DNA from 3 places in the Streptomyces sp. Root1310 genome. Region 1 is predicted to be linked to each of the others. Evidence: riboswitches for the same ligand, from Rfam matches in the RefSeq annotation. Region 1 holds a riboswitch; each other region holds the start of a gene.
The links. Region 1 has a riboswitch for cobalamin ahead of ASD48_RS35810 (iron chelate uptake ABC transporter family permease subunit). Riboswitches for the same ligand answer to the same signal wherever they lie in the genome.

Region 1 (2,253 bases):
GGTGGCGGGCGACGTCTGGCACGAGGCCGGCTCCCTGGCGGAGGCCGCCGAGCTGCTTCCCTCGCTCGGCCGGCGGGTGTTCCTCACCACCGGGCGCCTGGGGCTCGCCGCCTTCGCGGCCCTGGACGACCTGTGGTTCCTCGTACGGTCGGTCGAGGCACCCGAGGCGCCGGTCCCGTCCCGCATGGAGGTACTGCTCGACCGGGGACCCTTCACGCTCGACGGGGAGCGCGAACTGCTGCGCCGCCACCGGATCGACGTCGTCGTGACCAAGGACAGCGGGGGAGCGGCCACCGCCCCGAAACTGACCGCCGCTCGGGCGGCGGGGCTGCCCGTGGTCGTGGTGCGCAGACCGCCGGTCCCCGCGGGGGTCCGGGTCGCGGCCACGCCGGAGCAGGCCCGTGAATGGATCCGGAACGCCGCACGGGCAGGGGAGTAGCCGCGCGCCGATGCCGCGTCAGGAGTCGGCGCGGCGCCCAGGAAGCGGATGTGCGGGCGGCCGTCGGGGCCGTCGGCCGTGACGGCGGCCCGGACGCCGTGGACGTCGGCGACGGGCGCCTCGGTGAGGACGTCGCGCGGGCTGCCGCAGGCCACCACGCGCCCCTCCTCGAGGACGACGAGCCGGTCGCAGTACATCGCGGCGAGGTTGAGGTCGTGCAGCGCGACGACGCTGGTGACCCGCAGTTCGGTGATCAGGGCCGGCAGGGCGAGCTGGTGCCGGATGTCGAGGTGGTTGGTGGGTTCGTCCAGGAGGAGTTCGCGGGGTTCCTGGGCCAGGGCGCGGGCGATCTGGACGCGCTGGCGCTCGCCACCGGAGAGGGAGTGCCAGGGCCGGTGGGCCTTGTCGGCGAGCCCGGTGCGCGCGAGCGCGGAGCGGACGGCCTCCTCGTCGGCGGCGGTGGCGGCCCAGGCGCGGCGGTGCGGGACGCGGCCGAGGCGTACGACGTCGTGGACGTTCAACGCGAGTGGGGTGTCGGCCTGTTGCTCGACGACGGCGATGCGCTGTCATCGGGTCTCCTTCGCGCGGTACAGCGCGGCGACGAAAGCCGGGACGCCGATGAGGGAGGTCACCACGCCCACCGGCACCTCCTGGGGGTCGAGCACGGTGCGGGCGAGGGTGTCGACCCAGACCAGGAACACCGCGCCGGTCAGGGCGGTGGCGGGCAGCAGCCGGGTGCGGCCGGGGCCGGTGAGGACCCGTGCGGCGTGCGGGAGCACCGGGCCGACGAAGCCGATCGCCCCGGCCGAGCTCACCAGGGTGGCTGTGAGCAGCGCGGTCGTGCACAGCAGTACCAGACGGGTGCGGGCCACGGAGACCCCGAGGCAGAGGGTCGCGTCCTGCCCGAAGGCGAACGCGTCCAGGGTCCTGGCGTGACCGAGGCAGACCGTCAGCCGCGTCGGGGGCTCAAGCGCGAAGCCCGGTCGTACGGTGCTCCCCCGGCCGTCTCCCGGCTGCGGGGGTCGCCAGCAGGTCCTTGGACTCGGGGTCACCCGGACGAGGCGCCTTCCCGGACCGCGTACGCCGTCCGGTGGCCGTGCCCCGCCCGTCGCCCTCACCGCTGCGCGTCAGCTCCGGATTCGCACCGGATTCCCTGACCCGTACACACTCGCGTGCGCACATGGGTTCGACCGGCCTGGGCGAGCTACCACAGCCGCGGAGGCCGCCCGCGGGCCTCCGCGCGCGCCGGCTCGGCCCCGTTCGCCGGCTGTCGGGCCTGGTTACTATGCTCCTTCAGGCCAGAGGGAGAGAGTCATGTTGACCGAGGTCACGGCGACCCGCTACGTGGCTCCGCTGCGGGCGGGCGGCTCCGTGCCCGCCGTCGTCGAGGCCGACGACCTGGGCACCTACGTCGTGAAGTTCACGGGCTCCGCGCAGGGCCGCAAGGCGCTCGTCGCCGAGGTGATCGTGGGCGAGCTGGCGCGCGCCCTCGGGCTGCGCTTTCCCGAACTGGTCCTGGTCCGCTTCGACCCGGCGATCGCCGCTGCGGAACCGCACCAGGAGGTACGGGACCTGCACGCCGCGAGCGCGGGGGTCAACCTCGGGATGGACTTCCTGCCGGGTGCGGAGGACTTCACGCCGGAGGTCGCCGAGGTCTTCCCGGTGGAGCCGCTGGAGGCCGGGAGGATCGTCTGGCTGGACGCCCTGACCGTCAACGTCGACCGGACGGTCCACAGCTCCAACCTGATGGTCTGGCCGACGTTCGGCACGGTCCCGCCCCGGCTCTGGCTCATCGACCACGGCGCCGCCCTCGT
Region 2 (2,253 bases), on a different contig from region 1:
GTCCTCGCGCGGCGCGACCGCTGCTGATCCGGCGTCGGCTCGCGAACGCGAGAGGGCCCACGGGAAGGTTCCGTGGGCCCTCTCACCGGATCGTCCCTCCGGTCGGCGGGTCAGTGCGGGGCGGCCACCGGCGTGCCCGCGGTCACCGTGGCGCGCCTGGGGTGCAGCAGCCGTTCGGCCAGTTCGCCGAAGACGAGGCCGAAGCCTGCCCACAGCGTGACCTGCATGGCGAGGGCGGACAGCCGGAACCGCCACAGCAGGGCGGCCGGGAAGTCGCTCGGCACCTCGTTGACGGCGGGCAGGAACTCGTAGGCCAGCCCGACGACCAGCACGAAACCGAGGACGGCCGCGACGGTGGCGTTCCAGGTCCCCAGCCTCGGTGCGAGCCGCTTGCCGAGGATCACCGCGGCGACCGCGAGCAGCACGCTGAGCACCATCATCAGGAAGTACAGGGTGGTGCGCTTGCCGATGGTGTCGGGGTCGCCGACCGCGGGCGGGTTCGCCGGGTATTTCAGGAACGGCACGACGTACACGGCGGCGAGGGCGGTCCCCGACAGCAGAAGTGCCGTGGCCCGGGGGCCGAAGCGGCCTACGCGGCCGAGGGCGAAGCAGAAGGCGAGGGCGGCGATGCCGCCGAAGGCCACCCCGTAGATCAGCACGCCGGTGGCGAGGCCGGCGGTGGACTGGAGGCTGCGGGAGACGAGTTCCACCTCGTGGTGCTCGTGGCCCGCGGCGTGGGACTCCTCGAAGCCGATCGCGCCGTCGACGTTCGGCTCACCGAGGAAGTAGGCGACGATCAGGGCGAGCACGCCGGCACCGAGGCCGGCGAGCATGCCCCGCACGAGGAGGTTTCTTACCGTTGCGGAGTTCATGGGTGTGGCGGGGTTCCCCTCGGGATCAGTGGCAGGGGAAGCCGAGCAGGTGGCGGGCGTCGTGCACCCACTCGTGAACGTCCTCGCCGGAGACGACGGCTGTCGCGCCCTGCTCCGCGCCGACGAAGTACAGCAGGACCAGCATCAGGACGCCGAAGAAGACCGCCCACGGGGCGATGTCCTTCAGCGGCAACTTGGCGGGTACGACGGGCGTGGTGGTAGTCGGCCGGGCGACATGCTGCGCCATGGCAGGACCTCCTCTGGGAGTTCGCGTCCCATCTCGGTGGTGCACATGACGACGGCCACGGGTCTGACTCGCGGTGCGTGCCCCTTCGGGGTACACCGTCCACAGTGGCGCGACCGTGCCGGGTTCTCACCGGCTTCCGTCTCGCCGTCGTCGATATCAGAGCGACGGTACCGCGTGTCGGGCCCCTGGCCAATAGCGCCCCACCTGGCGTGATTCCGCTCTCCACGGCCAGGTGGCCCGGATCACGACGAAGGTCCCGCCCGGTGAACCCCCTCCGCGGTGGTGTCGGTTGGGGCGAGCCCGAGTTCGCGCTCGCCGAGCGGGGTGAAGAAGCGCTCGACGTCGGCCGCGGTGACCCCGGCGAGGGTGGCCGGCGACCAACGCGGGTCGCGGTCCTTGTCGATGACCTGGGCGCGGATGCCCTCGACCAGGTCGGGCGTGCTCAGAGCGGCGCAGGAGACCCGGTACTCCTGTTCCAGCACCCGTTCCAGCGAGTCGAGCCGCCGGGCTCGGCGCAGGGCGGCCAGGGTCACCTTGAGCGAGGTGGGCGACCTGGTCAGGAGGGTCTCCGCGGCCTCCTTGGCCGCCGGGTCGCCGTGGGCGAACAGCCGTCGGACGATCTCCTCGACGGAGTCGGCCGCGTAACAGCTGTCGATCCACGCCCGCCGGTCGGCCAACTCGCCTGCAGGCACGGGCTGTACATGACGGTCCAGGGCTTCCCGGACGGGCAGGGCGGCGAGGTCGTCGGCCAGCTGCCGGAGCGAGGCGGACGGCACGTAGTGGTCGGCGAGCCCGCACTCCATCGCGTCCCCGGCGCCGATCTGCGCACCCGTCAGGGCGAGATGGGTGCCCAGTTCGCCCGGGGCACGGGCGAGCAGGTGGGTGCCGCCGACGTCCGGTACGAAGCCGATGCCGGTCTCGGGCATCGCGATCCGCGACCGCTCGGTGACGACCCGGACGCTGCCGTGCGCGGAGACACCGACACCGCCTCCCATCACGATGCCGTCCATCAGGGCGACGTAGGGCTTGGGGTAACGGGCGATGCGGGCGTTGAGGTGGTACTCGTCGCGCCAGAAGGCGGCCGAGGCGGTGCCGTCGCGGGCGTCGTCGTGGACGGCGCGGATGTCTCCGCCC
Region 3 (2,253 bases), on a different contig from region 1:
AGCCACTGGTCCGGCGGCCGCAGGGTGGTGAAGGAGGTCGGTTCGCGGCTGATCATGGCCGCCCGGTAGCTGTCCTCGGCGATCGGGTCGTCGAGCCAGGGCAGCGCCTCCCAGGGCTTGGTGCCGAGCAGGTCGGGCACGGCGGAGCCGAGCAGCCGGGCGGCCGTGGTGGTCGCGAAGGTGATGCGGCCGTCCACGTCCAGCGAGCAGCACCCGCCGGGGAACCGCTCGGCGAATTCGACGGCGGACTGCGCCTGCGCGGCTTCGGCCGGCCGGGCCCGGAGCGGCGGCAGCACCCGTGGCACCCCGCCGGCCCGTACGGGGTGTCCGTCGGCGGCCGCCCGTCCCAGGAACCGGGCCAGACGGACGCAGAGGCCGGTCACGGCCTCGCGTTCGCGCACGCTCAGCTGCGGGGGGTGCGAGGCGGGCCAGTGGAGCACCAACCCGCCCCAGACCTCCTCGCCAGTGGTGATCGGGGCGGCGGCCAGCGAGAAGCGGTACGGCACGACGAGCGACAGACGCGGATAGCGGCGGGCCATCTCCTCCGCGCCGCCGACCCACACCAGGCGTCGCTCCCGCACGGCGTCGGACACCGGCGACGCGGCCGTCAGCGCCACTCGCGCCCAGGGCAGGGAGATCTCCCAGGGGAGACCGCCCAGTACCGCGAGCCGCAGCACCGGCTCGTCGGCCGCCGGCAGATACACGGCGGTCACGGACGCGACGGTCTCCTTCATGCCCTCGGCCAGGACCTTGTCCAGGGACTCCGGACCCCAGCCCCCACCCGACCCGGCAGCGGCAGCATCCGGCACACTCTCACCTTCCCCGCAGCGCAGGGGGCGCTCGCCGAACGACGGGCATGCCCCCGGGCACCGAGGGCCGTCACCCCTACGGCGGACCCTACGCCGACCGTGCGGACCCGGCATTTCGTCGAGCCCGCGGACGGCGGCCGTGCGCCGGGGTGAGCCGTCGTCCGCCGTCCTCGCGCCCCGCATCGCCGCTTGTCAGCGCGTCTGTGTGGGCACTACTGTCACCACGCCTTGGTGAACGGGAAATCCGGTGTGATGCCGGTGCGGCCCTCGCCACTGTGATCGGGAAGTCCGGCTCCGGCCCTCGCGGGCAGCCACTGGGTCCTCGGGACCCGGGAAGGCGGAGCACGGGCGGTGGTACCCGTGAGCCAGGAGACCGGCCAAGGCACGTCAACCATCCACGAGGTGCTGGAGAGGGTCTGCTCAGCCATGCACATAGCCGAGGGTTTTCTGCCTCCGGCGCATGCGATCGCCTGGGGCGTCGCATCCGCGCCATTCGTCGTCCACGGAGTACGGTCACTCACCCGTGAGGTCAGGGAGCACCCCGAGAGCACCCTGCTCCTCGGCGCCTCCGGGGCCTTCACGTTCGTCCTGTCCGCGCTGAAACTTCCTTCGGTGACCGGGAGTTGCTCACACCCCACCGGCACGGGGCTCGGCGCCATCCTGTTCCGGCCGCCGATCATGGCGGTGCTGGGCACCATCACCCTGCTCTTCCAGGCGCTGTTGCTCGCCCACGGCGGCCTGACGACGCTCGGCGCCAACGTCTTCTCGATGGCCGTCGTCGGCCCCTGGGCCGGATACGCGGTCTACCGGCTGCTGCGGCGGTTCTCCGTGCCGCTGATGGTCACGGTGTTCTTCGGCGCGTTCGTGGCCGACCTGTCCACCTACTGCGTCACCAGCGTGCAGCTGGCGCTCGCCTTCCCGGACCCGGGCAGCGGATTCCTGGGCGCGCTCGGCAAGTTCGGCTCCATCTTCGCCGTGACCCAGCTCCCGCTCGCGGTCAGCGAGGGGCTCCTCACGGTGTTCGTGATGCGGCTGCTGACCCAGTCCAGCAAGGGTGAACTGACCAGGCTGGGCGTGCTCGTGACCGGCGGCCGGACCAACTCCGGTGCCGAGACCGAGGCGGTGGCCCGGTGAGCCGTAACGCGAAGATCAACGCCCTGCTGCTGTTCGTGGTGGCCGCGCTGGCCGTCCTGCCGCTGGCCCTCGGGCTCGGCGACCACAAGGAGGAGCCGTTCACGGGCGCCGACGCGGAGGCGGAGACGGCGATCACCGAGATCCGGCCGGACTACGAACCCTGGTTCTCGCCCCTGTACGAGCCGCCGTCCGGCGACATCGAGTCGGCGCTGTTCGCCCTCCAGGCGGCCCTCGGCGCGGGGGTCCTCGCCTACTACTTCGGTCTGCACCGGGGACGGCGGCAGGGCGAACTCCGGGCCCTGGCACAGCG

Region 2: linked by a shared signal. The riboswitch ahead of ASD48_RS24825 (CbtB-domain containing protein) and the one ahead of ASD48_RS35810 (iron chelate uptake ABC transporter family permease subunit) in region 1 are both predicted to bind cobalamin.
Region 3: linked by a shared signal. The riboswitch ahead of ASD48_RS14520 (energy-coupling factor ABC transporter permease) and the one ahead of ASD48_RS35810 (iron chelate uptake ABC transporter family permease subunit) in region 1 are both predicted to bind cobalamin.

The regions. Positions count from the first base shown of each region.
Region 1 covers NZ_LMEQ01000032.1:618,518-620,770, forward strand. The annotation lists gene ASD48_RS35805 (cobalt-precorrin-6A reductase) at 1-439, shown strand, start outside; partial or broken gene ASD48_RS42850 (ABC transporter ATP-binding protein) at 475-1,002, opposite strand; partial or broken gene ASD48_RS35810 (iron chelate uptake ABC transporter family permease subunit) at 1,006-1,392, opposite strand; cobalamin riboswitch at 1,470-1,594, opposite strand; gene ASD48_RS35815 (HipA family kinase) at 1,754-2,253, shown strand, end outside.
Region 2 covers NZ_LMEQ01000023.1:150,489-152,741, forward strand. The annotation lists gene ASD48_RS24820 (CbtA family protein) at 111-872, opposite strand; gene ASD48_RS24825 (CbtB-domain containing protein) at 898-1,119, opposite strand; cobalamin riboswitch at 1,156-1,303, opposite strand; gene ASD48_RS24830 (enoyl-CoA hydratase/isomerase family protein) at 1,362-2,253, opposite strand, start outside.
Region 3 covers NZ_LMEQ01000005.1:181,550-183,802, reverse strand. The annotation lists gene ASD48_RS14525 (SpoIIE family protein phosphatase) at 1-809, opposite strand, end outside; cobalamin riboswitch at 1,022-1,206, shown strand; gene ASD48_RS14520 (energy-coupling factor ABC transporter permease) at 1,236-1,943, shown strand; gene ASD48_RS14515 (energy-coupling factor ABC transporter substrate-binding protein) at 1,940-2,253, shown strand, end outside.